One region of the Micromonospora sp. WMMA1923 genome, then DNA from elsewhere that is predicted to be linked to it. Evidence: riboswitches for the same ligand, from Rfam matches in the RefSeq annotation. Region 1 holds a riboswitch; the other holds the start of a gene.
What was found. A riboswitch is a leader RNA that binds a small molecule or an ion and turns the genes downstream of it on or off. The one in region 1 is predicted to bind thiamine pyrophosphate.
Positions count from the first base shown of each region.

Region 1 (7,979 bases):
CTGCGTGCACGAGCTGGTGGAGACCCTCGGAGCGACCCAGCCCCTGGTCTCCCAGCACCTGCGAGTGCTACGCGGCGCCGGGGTGGTACACGGTTCGCGACGCGGCCGGGAGATCGCGTACGCCCTGGTCGACGAGCATGTCGCGCACATCGTGGCGGACGCGGTCAGCCACGCCGGGGAGGGTCCGTGACCGAGGAGAGCACCACCGCCGTCCGCAACACCCGGCAGCGCAGCGCGGTCAGCGCCCTGCTCGGCGAGGTCGAGGGCTTCCACAGCGCCCAGGAGCTGCACGAGATGCTCCGCCGGCGGGGTGACCGGGTCGGCCTGACCACGGTCTACCGCACCCTGCAGGGGCTCGCCGACGCCGGTGAGATCGACGTGATGCGCCCGCCCGGCGGGGAGCACCTCTACCGGCGGTGCAGCGAGGGGCACCACCACCACCTGGTCTGCCGGGCCTGCGGCCGGACCGTCGAGGTGGCCGGCCCCGCCGTCGAGACCTGGGCCGACCGCGTCGCCGCCCAGCACGGCTACACCGACGTCAGCCACACCCTGGAGATCTTCGGCACCTGCCCCACCTGCCCTTCGTGAAAGGAAGGGCCCCCTATTAACGCTTCCGGTAGAGCGGGGCACCCTTCTCACCGGCTGCTGCGGGGCATCGACGGGTGAGCGGGAGCGTGGCACGCTGTCCGGCGTGAAGATCTACGCCGACCGTTCCCCGGTCGCCCTCCGTCAGCTCCTCACCGATCTCCTCGTCGTCGCCTGGGTGTACGGCTCGATCCGGGGCGCGCTCTGGCTGCACGACCTGGTCGAGAAGCTGGCCGTACCCGGACAGAAGCTGGAGGGCGCGGGCGGCGGCCTCGCCGACAACCTGGCCGACGCCGGCGGCAAGGTCGGGCGGGTGCCACTGGTCGGCGACGAGCTGACCGCGCCCTTCGAACGGGCCGCCGGTGCCGCCCGGTCGCTGGCCGAGGCGGGCCGGGACCAGCAGGAACTGGTCGACCAGCTCGCCCTGGCCCTCGCCGTGGCGGTGCTGATCTTCCCCCTCGGGCTGGTGCTCTTCGGCTGGCTGCCGCTGCGGCTGCGCTGGATGCGCCGGGCCGGGTCGGCGGCGGCCCTGGCCGGGGTGCCCGCCGGACGGGACCTGCTGGCCCTGCGGGCGCTGGCCAACCAACCGGTGGGCCGGCTGACCCGGATCGCGCCGGACGTGGCCGAGGCGTGGCGGCGCGGGGACGCGTCCACCGTGGACGCATTGGCCCGCCTGGAACTGCGCCGCCTGGGCCTCAAGTCTCGATAGGGCGCGCCTCGACCCCGGGGTTCGGCCAGGCGCGCCGGCCCCACGGCCGGGGCCAGAGCGGGCCGCGCCAGGCCGGCCTCGGGGCGGGCCACGCCAGGGCGGGTCACGCCAGGGCGGGCCACGCCAGGGCGGGTCAGGGCGGCCCGGACGAAGGGGCCGCCCGGGTCCGTGAGAGGGGCGCCCCGCTATACCGAAAGCGTTAAGCGGGGGCCCTTCCTTTCACTCAGGTGGGGGTGTCCTCGTCGTCGTCGAGGTCATCGTCGCCCCAGTTGCGGCGGCTGAACGGCAGCACCGCCCAGAAGGTCAGGAACCACACTCCGGTGATACCGCTGAGCAGCAGGGCGACCCACCAGGGCAGGACGAAGTCGGTGACCAGCATGACCGCGCTGACCATCGAGACCAGCATGAGCACCAGACCACCGCTGGCCATCCGGTGGGCGAAGCGGACCAGTTCCGGCTTGCGACCCTGCCGGAACAGCGCCCGGTGGAACGCGACCGGCGAGATGATCATCGCGGTGGCACCGGCAGCGGCCAGCAACGCGACGATGTAGACGTCCCGCTGGAAGTCCGTGGTCCGGTCGAACCCGGCACTGAACGGCAGGGTCAGCAGAAAGGCGAAGAGGATCTGCACGCCGGTCTGCGCGACCCGCAACTCCTGGAGCAGGTCGGCGAAGTTTCGCTGCCAACGCTGCTTCTCGGTTTCCTTCGACACGTGCTACCTCCGGTGAGACGTACCGCCCCCGGGGTCCACCCCCGGTTGGCGACAACGCCTTTGCCCTACGGCAGACAGTGCGAAACCGACTCATGAACGTCGTTACAACGTCGGCCCCACCCGGGCCAGGATCGCCTCGGTCAGGGCCTGCGGCGCCTCGTCGGGAATCCAGTGGCTCACCCCGGGCAGCACCACGAAGCGGTACTCCCCCGTCACGCGTTCGGCGCAGGTCTCGGCGGCGGTGCGGCCGATCGCGGTGTCCCCGTCACTCCACACGAAGGTGGTCGGCACCGGCACCGCCGGGGTCCGCGCCAACTCGGCCCCGGACATCGCCCGGTACCAGTTCAGCGCGGCGGTCAACGCCCCCGGCCGGCGCATCGGCTCGGCGTACCGGGCCACCCGCTCGGCGTCACCGACGCCGCCGAGCATCTTGCGCAGCGCCGCGCCGTTCCAGGCCAGCAGCACCTTCTCCGCCGTACCCGCCCGGCGGAACAACGCGATGTACGACGAGCGGGCCTTCTGCCCCGCGTCGGTGGCCAGCGCGTGGGCCATCGCCGCCGGGTGCGGCACCGAGACGGCGGTGAGCGTGTGCACCCGGTCGGGATGGTAGGCGGCCACCTGCCAGGCGACCAGCGCGCCCCAGTCGTGACCGACCAGGTGGGCAGCGGGTACGTCGAGCGCGTCGAGCAGGGCCACCGCGTCGGCGACGCACTCGGCGAGCCGGTAGTCGCGGACCTGCGGTGGCCGGGCGTCGGGCGAGTAGCCGCGCTGGTCCGGGGCGTAGGTGCGCAGCCCGGCGGCGTGCAGGGCCGGCACCACGTCGTCGAACTCCCCGGAGTGCTGCGGGAACCCGTGCAGCAACAGCACCGGCACCCCGTCGGCCGGCCCACCGGCGGCAACGTCGAAGGTGAGGCCACGCGTTTCGATCCGCATCACCGGAACCTACCCGGGCCGGGCCGGCTAGTCGTACTGTTGCCGGGGCACGGGGACCTCACGCCAGGTCTCGACGTCCAGGTAGGGGATCTCGGCGTCGTTGACCGGGTCCCGTCCGATCCGGTCGGTGTACCGCCCGATCACCTCGATCCAGGTGTCCTGGGGCAGGCCCACCGGCACCTCGCCGGTCAGGCCCAGCTTGACCGGACGCCCGTCGGCGGCACAGCAGGACAGCACCATCCGGGCCAGGATCGGTTCTCCGGCGCCGCCGGTGGCGATGAATCCGGTGAGCTGGACCCGGCGGTCGCCGATCGACTCGCCGGCGTCGAAGAGCGCCCGGGAGGCGTAGTCCAGCACGGTGATCTTGGCAGGGTCACCGGCGGGCAGGGCGGGATAGTCGGAGAGCCCACCACTGGGGACGGTGGCACCGGCCTGGCTGACCGCGTACGAGCCGAGCGCGGGCGGGGCGACCAGCAGCAGACCCAGCACCGGCAGCAGGAGCAGCCAACCGATCCGCGGCTCGTGGTGGGCGTGCCCGGCATCGGCGTGCGCCACCGGGCCGGCCGGCTCACCGTCGGGCGGCTGCACCGAGGCGGGCAGCAGCGGGCGCAACTCGTACCAGAGGGTCATCACGGCGACGGCGACCAGTGCCAGGCCGGCGGCGACGAGGAAGGGCTGCAGGCTCTCCTTGACGTAGCGCAGGTGCAGGTCGGTGAGGCTGGCCCGGACCACGGCCCCGCCGAGCAGCAGCAGCACGACCGCCTGGGCCTGCCGGTTCACAGCAGCACCGCCCCGGTGGCCACCGCCACCGTCACGGCGACCACGAACGTCGCCGGGGCGAACCGGAGGGCGAACCGGCGGCCGAAGACCCCCGACTGCATCGCGATCAGCTTCAGATCGACCATCGGACCCACCACCAGGAAGACCAGCCGGGATGTGAGGGAGAACTGGGACAGCGACGCGGCCACGAAGGCGTCCGCCTCGGAGCAGAGGGAGAGCAGCACGGCGAGCACCGCCAGGGCGAGCACCGACAGCACCGGGTTGTCGGCGAGGGTCTGCAGCCACCGCTCCGGCACCAGCACGTTGATGCTGGCCGCCGCCATCGCGCCGAGGACCAGGAAGCCACCGGCGTGCGTGACGTCGTGCCGGATCGCCGCCCAGAACGCCGCACCCCGGGAGAGGCCGTCGAGGTCGGGGCGGTGCGGCAGCCGGATCCAGTCGGCGCGGCCCAGCCGCAGCCAGAGCCAGCCCATCAGCACCGCGACCACCAGGCTGGCCAGGCCCCGGGCGAGCACCATCTCGGGGTTGCCCGGGAAGGCGACCGCCGTCGCGACCAGCACGATCGGGTTGATCGCCGGGGCGGCGAGCAGGAAGGCCAGCGCGGCGGCCGGGGTGACCCCCCGACGGATCAGCGAACCGGCGATCGGCACCGCGCCGCACTCGCAGCCGGGCAGCACGAAGCCGGCCGCGCCGGCCAACGGCACCGCCAGGCCGGGCCGGCGGGGCAGCGCGCGGGCCCAGAACGAACGCGGCACGAAGACCGCGATCACCGCCGAGAGCATCACCCCGAAGACCAGGAAGGGCATCGCCTGCACCAGGATCGAGACGAAGACGGTCGTCCAGGTCTGCCAGCGGGGTGCGGAGAGCAGGTCGGCGACCGGCTCGCGGAAGACGACCAGCAGGATCAGCAGCCCGGCGAGGACCTCCACCGAGCCGACCCGGTCGCCGAGGAACCGGCGTGGCCCGTCCGCCGGGGGCTCGGCCGCCGGAGAACCAGGACCCACCGGGGAACCAGAATCCGCCGGGGAGCCAGGATCCACCGGGGAACCAGGATCCACCGGGGAACCAGAATCCGCCGGGGAGCCAGGATCCACCGGGGAACCAGGATCCACCGGGGAACCAGGACCCACCGGGGAACCAGAATCCGCCGGGGAGCCAGGATCCACCGTCGTACCACGGTGGTTGGTCTCTGCGGTCACCTGTACGCCCCTTCACCGACGCTCCGAACCTGCCAGGGCCCGTTGCCGGTGCGCGGGAACCATCGGTCGGCCGCCTGAGGGTACTGCCCACCGACGGGCCACGTCGATGCGTACCGGACAGCCTGTGGAAAACCCGGCATACCGGCGGCTGACCAGGCAATGATCACTTTGCCGGTCGATTCACCGGGGTGTTAGCGTCGGTGAGACAACTTCACCTCCGACAGGGGAGCGCGCAGCGCTGAGAGTGCGGGTCCGCCCGCAGACCCTCGAACCTGATCTGGGTAATGCCAGCGCAGGGAGTTCGGTCGACCTTCAGCCGCGCCGTCGTCCGGTCCGCCGGGCACGGCGTGCGTCTTCTCCTGGTTCGCACTCGGGACTGGGAGCATCCACCATGAGCCACACCGACACCGATCGCTGGCGGACCATCGACATCGTGGTCGCCTCCGTGATCGCGGTCGCCTTCGGCGTCATCTTCTGGGCCTGGAACCTGGTCTGGACGGCAACCGAGGGCGCGTTCGCCTTCTTTCCACCGGCCCAGGCGGTCATCTACGGCATCTGGCTGGTCCCCGGGGTGCTGGGCGGCCTGGTGATCCGCAAGCCCGGCGCCGCCTTCTACTGCGAGTTCCTCGCCGCGTTCGTCTCGGTGCTGCTGGGCAGCCAGTGGGGCGTGGTGGCCATCCTGCAGGGCGCCTTCCAGGGGGTCGGGGCGGAGCTCGGCTTCGCCGCGTTCCGGTACCGCTCGTACCGGCTGCCGGCGGCGATGCTCTCCGCCACCCTGGCCGGGCTCGCCGCGGCGGTCTTCGACCAGATCCGGTACTACGCCGCGCTCGACCTGCTCACCGCCCGGCTGCCGATCTTCGTCCTGACCGTGCTGAGCGCCACGGTGCTGGCCGGGGTCGGCGGCCTGCTGCTCACCCGGGCGTTGGCCGGCACCGGGGTGCTCGACCGGTTCCCCGCCGGCCGCGACCGCGCCCTGGTCTGATCCCGGACCCGGGGGTACGCGGCGTGGGCACGGTGCGGTTGCGGGGCTTCGGCTGGCGGCACGCGGGGCGTCGGGCCTGGGCGGTACGCGGGCTGGACCTGGACGTCGAGCGGGGCGAGCGGGTCCTGCTGCTCGGTGCCTCCGGGGCCGGCAAGAGCACCCTGCTGGCGGCGTTGGCCGGGTTGCTGCCGACGGACTCCGGCGAGCAGGAGGGCACCGTCGAGATCGACGGGGTCGACCCCCGCAAGGACCGGGAACGCGTCGGCATCGTCTTCCAGGACCCGCAGACCCAGCTGGTGATGGCCCGCTGCGGTGACGACGTCGCGTTCGGCCTGGAGAACCGGGGGGTACCGGCCGGCGAGATCTGGCCAAGGGTCGACGCGGCGCTGCGTCGGGTCGGCTTCCCGTACCACCGGGACCGGCCCACGGCGGCGCTCTCCGGCGGTGAGCAGCAACGGCTCGCCCTGGCCGGGGCGCTCGCCCTGCACCCGGGGTTGCTGCTGCTGGACGAGCCGACGGCCAACCTCGACCCGGTCGGGGCCGAGCTGGTCCGCGACGCGGTCGCGCTCGCCGTGGACGCCGACACCACCCTGGTGCTGGTCGAGCACCGGGTGGCGGAGGCGCTACGGCTGGTCGACCGGGTGGTGGTGCTGGCACCCGGCGGCGGCGTCCGGGCCGACGGCCCGCCCGGGGAGGTCTTCGCCGCGCACGGCGACGAGCTGGCCGCCGAGGGGGTGTGGGTGCCGGGTCACCCGGTCGCGCCCCGCCGGGCCCGGACCCCGGTCGGCGACCGGTTGCTCACCGCCGACCGGCTCGGCCTGCCGCCCCGGTTGGCCACCACCGAGCTGACGGTACGCGCCGGCGAGGCGCTCGCCGTGCTCGGCCCGAACGGGGCCGGCAAGTCCACCCTGGCGCTGCTCCTGGGCGGCCTGCTCCGACCGGGCACCGGCCGACTGACGGCCACCGCCGAGCTGGCCGGCGCGGACGCCGCCACTGCCCCGCACCGGTGGCGGGCACCCGCACTGGCCGGCCGGATCGGGTCGGTGTTCCAGGATCCGGAGCACCAGTTCGTCACCGGCACCGTCAGCGAGGAGTTGGCCCTGGGGCCACGCCGTACCGGTCAGCCGGAGCACGCGGTGCGGACCACCGTGGACGGGTTGCTGCACCGGCTGCGGCTGACCCGGCTGGCCGGGGCCAACCCGTACACCCTCTCCGGCGGGGAGGCGCGGCGGCTGAGCGTGGCGACGGCCCTGGCCACCGCGCCCCGGCTGCTGGTCTGCGACGAGCCCACCTTCGGCCAGGACCGCCGGACCTGGCTGGAGCTGGTGGACCTCTTCGCCGACCTGCGCGACGCCGGGCACGGGGTGGTCACCGTCACCCACGACGCGGACTTCGTCGCCGCGCTGGCCGACCGGACCCTGGTCCTGGAACGCGCCGATGCACGCCGCTGAGGACCGGGAGCGCGCCGATGTTCGGCGGTGAGGCGGTGGCCGCGCCGGACGCCCCGTTGGCCCGGCGCAACCCGGTGGCGAAGCTGGCGGCGGCGATGGTCTTCTCGGTGGTGCTGCTCGCCACACTGGATCCGGTGGCCCCGGCGATCGCCATCGCGGTGGAGTTGGCCGTCCTGCCGCTGTTCGGGGTCCGCTACCGGGTGCTGGCCCGGCGGGCGCTGCCGCTGCTGGCCGCCGCCGCGGGCGTACTGGTGACCCTGGTGTTGTTCGCCGCGGACCGCTCCGGCCGGACGCTGCTCGCGGCGGGTCCGGTGCTGGTCACCTCGGGGGTGCTGGTGACCGCGCTCGGGATGGTGCTGCGGCTGTTCGCGGTGGCCCTGCCCGGGGTGATCGTCTTCGCCACCACCGACCCGACCGACCTGGCCGACGCGTTGATCCAGAACGTGAAGGCACCGGCCCGGTTCGCCATCGGCGCGCTGGCCGCGTTCCGGCTGGTGCCGTTGCTCGCCCAGGAGTGGCAGATGATCGGCATGGCCCGTCGGGCGCGCGGGGTGGACGCCGGGCGCAACCCGGTGGCGAAGCTGCGCCTCTTCGGCTCCACCGGGTTCGCGCTGCTGGTCGGCGCGAT
Region 1 covers NZ_JBMHLZ010000001.1:4,229,699-4,237,677, forward strand. Annotated here, with positions in the region: gene ACN28G_RS18990 (ArsR/SmtB family transcription factor) at 1-190, shown strand, start outside; gene ACN28G_RS18995 (Fur family transcriptional regulator) at 187-588, shown strand; gene ACN28G_RS19000 (hypothetical protein) at 692-1,294, shown strand; gene ACN28G_RS19005 (DUF6328 family protein) at 1,518-2,006, opposite strand; gene ACN28G_RS19010 (alpha/beta fold hydrolase) at 2,109-2,939, opposite strand; gene ACN28G_RS19015 (TIGR03943 family putative permease subunit) at 2,967-3,719, opposite strand; gene ACN28G_RS19020 (permease) at 3,716-4,723, opposite strand; TPP riboswitch at 5,131-5,235, shown strand; gene ACN28G_RS19025 (ECF transporter S component) at 5,310-5,900, shown strand; gene ACN28G_RS19030 (ABC transporter ATP-binding protein) at 5,924-7,351, shown strand; gene ACN28G_RS19035 (energy-coupling factor transporter transmembrane component T family protein) at 7,369-7,979, shown strand, end outside.

Region 2 (7,979 bases), 660 kb from region 1:
CGCAGCGGTGGGCCGTACCCGGGTTTGCTGTCGGTCGGCCAGACCGGCGACAGGGTGACGTAGTCCTCGCTGGTCAGCGCGGCCAGTTCCGCCGCGTCGTGGCAGGACCGGCCGACGAGCCGGACCGGCGGTGGCGGGTACGGGCCGGCGGCGGGCAGGTGCACGGCGTCGCCGTCGAGCGCGTCGGCCCCGGCGACGACGAGCGTCCCGCCCACCTGGTCGAGGACCGGGCGCAGCGCGACCGCGAGGGCGACCCGCTCGGTGCGGGGCAGGTCCCTCTCCCGCAGCACCACCCACCGCACGCCCCCGGCCACCGCCGCCGCGACCACCTCGGGCAGCGGCCGTCGCGCCACCCGCCGGTCGGTGAGCACCACCACCCCCGACGGCACGGCGACGCCCGGTCCGGCGGCACGGGTAGGCGGGGTCACAGCTCGGGCCGTCCCTCGTCGGGGGTGGACGGCAGGGCGTGCGAGCGGCGGGGGATCCGGCCGGCCTGGTGGGCCAACCGGCCGGCGGAGATCGCGTACCGCATGGCGGTGGCCATCGCCACCGGGTCGACGGCCCGGGTGACCGCGCTGGCCAGCAGCACCGCGTCACAGCCCAGCTCCATCGCCAGCGCGGCATCCGAGGCGGTCCCGACACCGGCGTCCAGGATCACCGGTACGTCGACGCTCTGCCGGATCAACCGGATGTGGTGCGGGTTGCCGATGCCCAGGCCGGAGCCGATCGGCGAGCCGGCCGGCATCACCGCCGCGCATCCCACGTCGGCCAGCCGCCGGGCGAGCACCGGATCGTCACTGGTGTACGGCAGCACGGTGAACCCGTCGGCGACCAGCTCCTCGGCGGCGTGCAGCAGCTCCACCCCGTCGGGCAGCAGCGTCCGCTCGTCGCCGATCACCTCCAGTTTGATCCAGTCGGTGTCGAAGGCGTCCCGGGCCAGGTGGGCCACCTTGACCGCCTCGGCGGCGGTGTAGCAGCCGGCGGTGTTGGGCAGCAGCTGCACCCCGCACCGGTCGAGCAGGTCGAGCAGTCCACCGGCGGTGCCGGGCGCGGTGTCTACCCGGCGCAGCGCCAGGGTGACCAGGCCGGTGCCGGAGGCCCGGATCGCCTGCTCCAGCACGTGCAGGTTGGCCGCGCCACCGGTGCCGAGGATCAGCCTCGACCCGAAGGTCCGGCCACCGAGGACGAGGTCGGAGTCGTTCGACACCGCGCTCACCCGCCCTGCGCCGCGCTGAGCACCTCGACCCGGTCGCCGTCGCGCAGCGCCGTGTCCGGCCAGCCGGTACGCGGCACCACCTCGCCGTTGACCGCGACGGCCAGGCCGCGCTGCTGGGTGGTGACCTCCCGGACCAGATCGGCCACGCTCAGGCCGACGTCGACCGTCCGGGCCGCACCGTTCACCGTCACGTCCATCTCTCCTCCTCGATCGATCGGGCGTCACCGACCGCGACAGCCGCCACCGACCCAGCCCGCACCGACACCCCCGCCGGTGCAAGGAAGGGCCCCCTTTTATCGCTTTCTGAGGTAAAAGGGCCCCTTCCTAACACGACAGGCCCCGGAGCAGCTCGGCCGGGACCGACGACGAGGCAGGTGCCATCGACCCGACGGGTACGGTGAAGCGGTCGGCGCGGAACGGGGCGAGCAGCGGGTCGGCGACCCCGGTGGTCACCAGGTCGGCGATCAGGTCGGCGGTGACCGGGGTGAGCACGATGCCGTGCCGGTGATGCCCGGTGGCGGCGACCACGTCCGGCCGACCGGGCAACGGGCCGAGTACCGGGGCGTTGTCAGGCGTGCCGGGGCGCAACCCGGCGACCGTCTCCACCAGGTCGTACTCGGCGAGCTCGGGGACCAGGTCGACGGCGGCGCGCAGCAACCGCAGCACCGCGCCGGCGGAGACGGCGGTGTCGGAGCGCTCCTCGACGGTGGCGCCGACCACCACCTCCCCGTCGGCGCGGGGCACCAGGTAGACCGGCTCGCCGTCGGCGTACCCCCGGATGACGTGCCGGAAGCCCGGCGGAGCGCCGTCGGGCGCGCGGAGCCGGAGGATCTGTCCCTTCACCGGGCGGACCGGCAGCCCGGTCAACGCCGCCGCGCCGGTGCCGGCCGCCACCACGGTCACCCGACCGGGCCGCCGGGACAGCGCGGTGACCCCGCTGTCGACGATCTCGACCCCGGCCCGCTCGGCGGCGGTGCGCAGCGCGGCGACCAGCCGACGCGGGTCGACCTGGTGGTCGGTGGCGGCGAACGCCCCACCGCGGACCCGCAGGCTCAGCGCGGATTCGCGTCGGCGCAACTCCGAGGGGCGCAGCGGCGTGATCGGTAACCCCAACCCCTCCTGGTACGACCAGAGTCGTCGCGCCTCGGCCAGGTCGTCGCCGGTCAGCCCGACCACGAGGGTGCCGTCGGTGCGGTAGCCCAGGTCGACGCCGGTGGCCCCGGTCAGCTCGGCGGCGAATGCCGGCCAGCGGCGGGCCGAGTCGGCCAGCAGCCCGGTCAGCTCGTCCTCGCCGAAGTGCGCCTCGACGACCGGGGAGAGCATCCCGGCCGCGACGTGCGAGGCCCCCGACCCGGGCGCCGGATCGTGCAGCCTGACCCGCACCCCGCGCTGCGCACACCGCCACGCCACCGCCAGCCCGATCACCCCACCCCCCACCACCACCACCTCCTCGGGTGCAAGGAAGGGCCCCCTGTTATCGCTTTCTGTTGTAAAAGGGCCCCTTCCTAACACGACGGCCCCCGCACCACGCCCCGCACCACGCCCCGCAGCACGACGGGCAGCACGACGGGCCCGGCAGCGCGACTCACGACAGGCCCCGGAGCAGTTCAGCCGTGACGCGGGCCGGATCGGCGGCGGCGGAGAGCTCCCCCACCACCGCCACCCCGTACGCCCCGGCGGCCCGCAGCGCCGGCACCCGGGCCACGGTCACCCCGCCGATCGCGATCACCGGTACGTCGACCGCCGCGACCACGGCCCGTACGCCGGTCGGGCCGATCGGGTCGGGCAGCCCGTCCTTGGTGGAGGTGTGGTGGCAGGGGCCGACCCCCAGGTAGCTGGCCCCGGCGGCGACGGCGCTGCGGGCGGTGACCGGTTCCCGGGCGGTGGCCCCGAGCACCGCCTGCGGGCCGAGTACCCGACGGGCCGCGTCGACGGGCAGGTCGTGGGCGCCGACGTGCCCCCCGGCCGCGCCGATCGCCAGCGCCACGTGCAGCCGGTCGTTGACCAGGCAGGTCGCCCGGTACGGCGCGCAGAGCGCGAGCACCCGTCCAGCCAGGTCGTACGCCTCGCGGTCGGTGGCCTCGTCGGTCACCCGGACCTGCACGACGAGGTCGCTGCCGGCGACGCCGAGCGCGGCGCGCAGCACGGCCAGCGGGTGCCGCCCGGGGCGGGTGTCGGTGATCAGATGCAGTCGTCCCAGGGACGGCACGGCAACACTCCTCCCTGCGCCGGCATTACCCGGATCAGGTTCGACGGTCGGGGGCTGCAGCCCCCCTCTCAGCCCGGTACACCGGGCTCCCGTGGGTTCGTCGGGTGTCACCGTACGTCGTTTCCGCCGCTCCGCCAACCCCCACCCTGCCGCTCCGCCGGCTCCGACCCACAGTGAAAGCCGCCGCCACCCCCGCAGCGAAAGCCGCCGCCACTCCGCAGCGCCAGCGGCCTCCACTGAGGGCGGTCGGCCAGGTCCGGACCGCCGCCTGAAATGACAAAGATGGCGATCTGCATTGACTTGCACCAATTTCAGGCACAGTTGTTATCGAAACGTAACAACCAGGAACCTTGCTGGAAATTGATCGACGAACGCAAATTGAGGTGAATCGATTCGGCTTCGCGCCGCCGCGTACCCTCGCCCGCCCGGAACGAGCACTCGGATCGACTCGGAGTGACCCATCCACCACTCCAGCCCGTCCCGTACGGACAGAGGAGAACTCCGTGTCCCGATCTCGTCGTGGACGAGCAGCGCTCAGCCCCCTGCCGGTGGCGCTGCTCGTCCTCACCCTCACCCTGGGCGGTGCCCCGGCCCAGGCGAACACCGCCGCCGAGGCCAGCACCGTCCAGGCCAGCAGCACGATGACCGGCACCACGACAGCCGGCAGCACGACAGCCGCCAGCACGAAGGCCGAGCCGGCGGTGGCTGCCGCGGCGGACCCGTACGCCGTGCTGGTCTTCTCCAAGACCGCCGGTTTCCGGCACGACTCGATCCCGGCCGGGATCAGTGCGATCCAACGGCTCGGCGCGGCGAACAACTTCACCGTCACCAGCACCGAGGACGCCGCCGCCTTCACCGACGCCAACCTGGCCCGGTTCAAGGCGGTCATCTGGCTGTCGACCACCGGTGACGTGCTGAACGCCACCCAGCAGGCGGCCTTCGAGCGCTACATCCGGGCCGGTGGCGGCTACGCCGGCGTGCACGCCGCCAGCGACACCGAGTACGACTGGGCCTGGTACGGCCAACTGGTCGGCGCGTACTTCAACAGCCACCCGGCCAACCAGACCGCCACCGTGAAGGTCGAGGACCACCAGCACGAGTCCACCCGGCACCTGCCGGACCGGTGGTCCCGGTACGACGAGTGGTACAACTTCCGCACCAACCCCCGGGCCCGGGGCGTGCAGGTGCTGGCCTCGCTCGACGAGCGCAGCTACAGCCCCGGTGCCGGTGCGATGGGCGCGGACCACCCGATCGCCTGGTGCCAGAGCTTCGACGGCGGCCGGTCCTGGTACACCGGCGGCGGGCACACCCAGGACTCCTTCACCAACGCGGAGTTCCTGCAGCACCTGCTCGGTGGCATCCAGACCGCCGCCGGGGCGGTGCACGCCGACTGCGGTGCCGGTCGGGCGGCCAACTTCGAGAAGGTGACGCTGGACAGCAACACCAGCAACCCGATGGAGCTGGACATCGCCCCGGACGGCCGGGTCTTCTACATCGAGCGCGACGGACGGGTGCAGATCATCCAGCCGGACACCAACCGGACGGTCACCGCCCTGCGGTTGAGCGTCTTCGGCGGCAACGAGGACGGTCTGCTCGGCATCCGGCTCGACCCCAACTTCGCCAGCAACCGCTGGGTCTGGCTCTACTACGCGCCGAGCGCCGGCGGGTCCCGTAACCACCTGTCCCGGTTCACCGCCAACGGTGACACCATCGACCCGGCCAGCGAGAAGGTCGTCCTGCAGATCCCCACCCAGCGCAACACCTGTTGCCACATGGGCGGGAGCATGACCTTCGACTCGGCCGGCAACCTGTACCTGGCCACCGGGGACAACACCAACCCGTTCGACTCCGGCGGGTTCAGCCCGCTGGACGAGCGCAGCGGGCGGGCCGACTACGACGCGCAGCGTACCGCCGGCAACACCAACGACCTGCGCGGCAAGGTGCTCCGGATCCGGCCGCAGGCCGACGGCACGTACACCGTCCCGAGCGGCAACCTCTTCGCCCCGGGCACCGCCCGGACCCGGCCGGAGATCTACGCGATGGGCCTGCGCAACCCGTTCCGGATCGGCATCGACCGCAAGACCAACGTCCTGTACGTCGCCGACTACGGCCCGGACGCCGCCACCGCCAACCCGAACCGGGGTCCGGCGGGGCTGGTGGAGTGGAACATCGTCGACCGGCCGGGTAACTTCGGCTGGCCGTACTGCCACGGCAACAACCAGGCATACAACGACTACCAGTTCCCCTCCGGCCCGAGCGGCGCGAAGTTCAACTGTGCCGCGCCGGTGAACAACTCCCCCAACAACACCGGCCTGACCAACCTGCCGGCGGCGATCCCGGCGACTGTGGACTACGGCTACGGCGGTGACGCCCGCTTCCCGGAGATCGGCGGCGGCGGCGCGCCGATGGCCGGCCCGGTCTACCGGTACGACCCGAACCTGTCGTCGCGTCGGCAGTGGCCGGCGTACTTCGACGGCAAGGCGATGTTCGGTGAGTGGAACCAGTCGCGGATGTACACCTTCCAGGTCGCCAAGGACGGCAAGTCCCTGGTGGATATCAACCGGATCCTCGACCAGATGAGTTTCGTCCGGCCGATGGACTTCGAGTTCGGCCCGGACGGGGCGCTCTACCTCATCGAGTGGGGCAGCGGCTTCGGCGGCAACAACGACAACTCGGGTGTCTACCGGATCGACTACACCGCCGGGGCCCGCGCCCCGATCGCGGTGGCCGCCGCCACCCCGACCTCCGGCGCACCTCCCCTCAGCGTCACCTTCTCCAGCGCCGGCTCCCGGGACCCCGACGGCGGCACGCTCAGCTACGCCTGGACCTTCGGCGACGGCGGCACCTCCAGCCAGGCCAATCCGACCCACACGTACACCCGGTCCGGCAGTTACACCGCGCAGCTGCGGGTGACCAACCCGGCGGGGCGTACGGCGGTGGCGAACGTGCCGATCACCGTCGGCAACACCGCGCCCACCGTCACCATCGAGTTCCCGCCGGACGGCGGCTTCTACGACTGGGGCGACCAGGTCGCGTACACCATCAAGGTGACCGACCCCGAGGACGGCACGATCGACTGTTCCCGGGTCAACCTGCAGGTGCTGCTCGGCCACGACGAGCACGCCCACCCGCTGGAGCAGCGCACCGGCTGCACCGGCACGGTGCAGACCCAGCTCGCCGACGGGCACGGCGCCGAGGCCAACGTCTTCACCGTGCTGGAGGCGACCTACACCGACCGGGGCGGGTCGAACGGTGCGGAACCGCAGACCGGTCGGGCCCTGGAGATCCTGCAGCCCAAGCGGAAGCAGGCCGAGTACCACAGCGCCACCGGCCGGGTGGCCGGTGCCACCGGCGGCGGCGACCCGGGCGTGGTCCGGGAGGCCGGTTCCGACAGCGCCGGCGGCGGGCAGAACATCGGCTTCATCGAGGACGGCGACTGGTGGTCGGTCAGCCCGGCCAGCCTGACCGGCATCACCTCGGTACGCCTGCGGGCCGCCTCGGCCTCCTCCGGTGGCCGGATCGAGGTACGCGCCGGAGCCGCCGACGGCCCACTGCTCACCTCGGCCACCGTGCCGGCGACCGGGGCCTGGCAGACGTACACCGACGTCACCGCGCAGATCCCGAACGGCGCGGCGGCCCAGGGCAGCCTCTTCTTCGTCGCCCGGGACCCGAACCGGGGCACCGGCAGCCTGTTCAACGTCAACTGGGTGGACTTCGTCGGTCCGGGGATCAGCGGCAACTCGCCACCGACGGTGACCGCCTCGGCCACCCCGACCAGCGGGACCGCCCCGCTGACCGTGGCCTTCACGGGTACGGCGACCGACCCCGACGGCGACACCCCGTTGACGTACGCCTGGAGCTTCGGTGACGGTGGTACCGCCAGCACCCTCAACGCCAGCCGGACCTACACCACGCCGGGCACCTACACCGCCACCCTGACGGTCACCGACAGCCGGGGTGCGCGGGGCCAGGCGAGCGTGCAGATCCGGGTGGACGGCACGGGCACCCCGTCCTGCCAGGCGCTGCGCTCCGACGAGTTCACCGGCACGTCGCTGGACCGGCAACGGTGGTCCGGTGGGGTGCGGGAGAACCCGTCCTCGACCTCGGTCACCGGAGGCGTGTTGCGCCTGCCGACCAGCGCGGGTGACCTCTACGGCGCCCGCAACGACGCGACCAACCTGGTGCTCCAGCCCGCACCCAGCGGGGCCTGGCAGGCCACCACCCGCCTCACCCTGGCGGCCCGCGCCGACTACCAGCAGGCCGGCCTGCTGGTGTACGGCAACGACGACAACTACGCCAAGCTGGACCTGGTGTACGGCGGCAGCCGGCGGGTGGAGTTCATCCGGGAGAGCGGCGGTACGCCCCGCAACGAGTCGACCGACAGCACCGCGGCACCTACCGGTGACACCGTCCATCTGCGCCTGACCAGCGACGGGACGAACCTGACCGCGGCGTACTCGGCCGACGGGCAGACCTTCACCACCGTCGGCCGGTCTGCCGCGTTGGCCGGGATCAGCAACCCCCGGATCGGGCTGTTCGCGCTCAACGGCGGCA
Region 2 covers NZ_JBMHLZ010000001.1:4,886,366-4,894,344, forward strand. Annotated here, with positions in the region: gene ACN28G_RS22050 (thiamine phosphate synthase) at 1-428, opposite strand, end outside; gene ACN28G_RS22055 (thiazole synthase) at 425-1,216, opposite strand; gene thiS (sulfur carrier protein ThiS) at 1,213-1,413, opposite strand; gene thiO (glycine oxidase ThiO) at 1,541-2,728, opposite strand; gene thiE (thiamine phosphate synthase) at 2,802-3,425, opposite strand; TPP riboswitch at 3,420-3,528, opposite strand; gene ACN28G_RS22075 (ThuA domain-containing protein) at 4,067-7,979, shown strand, end outside.
Region 2: linked by a shared signal. The riboswitch ahead of thiE (thiamine phosphate synthase) and the one ahead of ACN28G_RS19025 (ECF transporter S component) in region 1 are both predicted to bind thiamine pyrophosphate.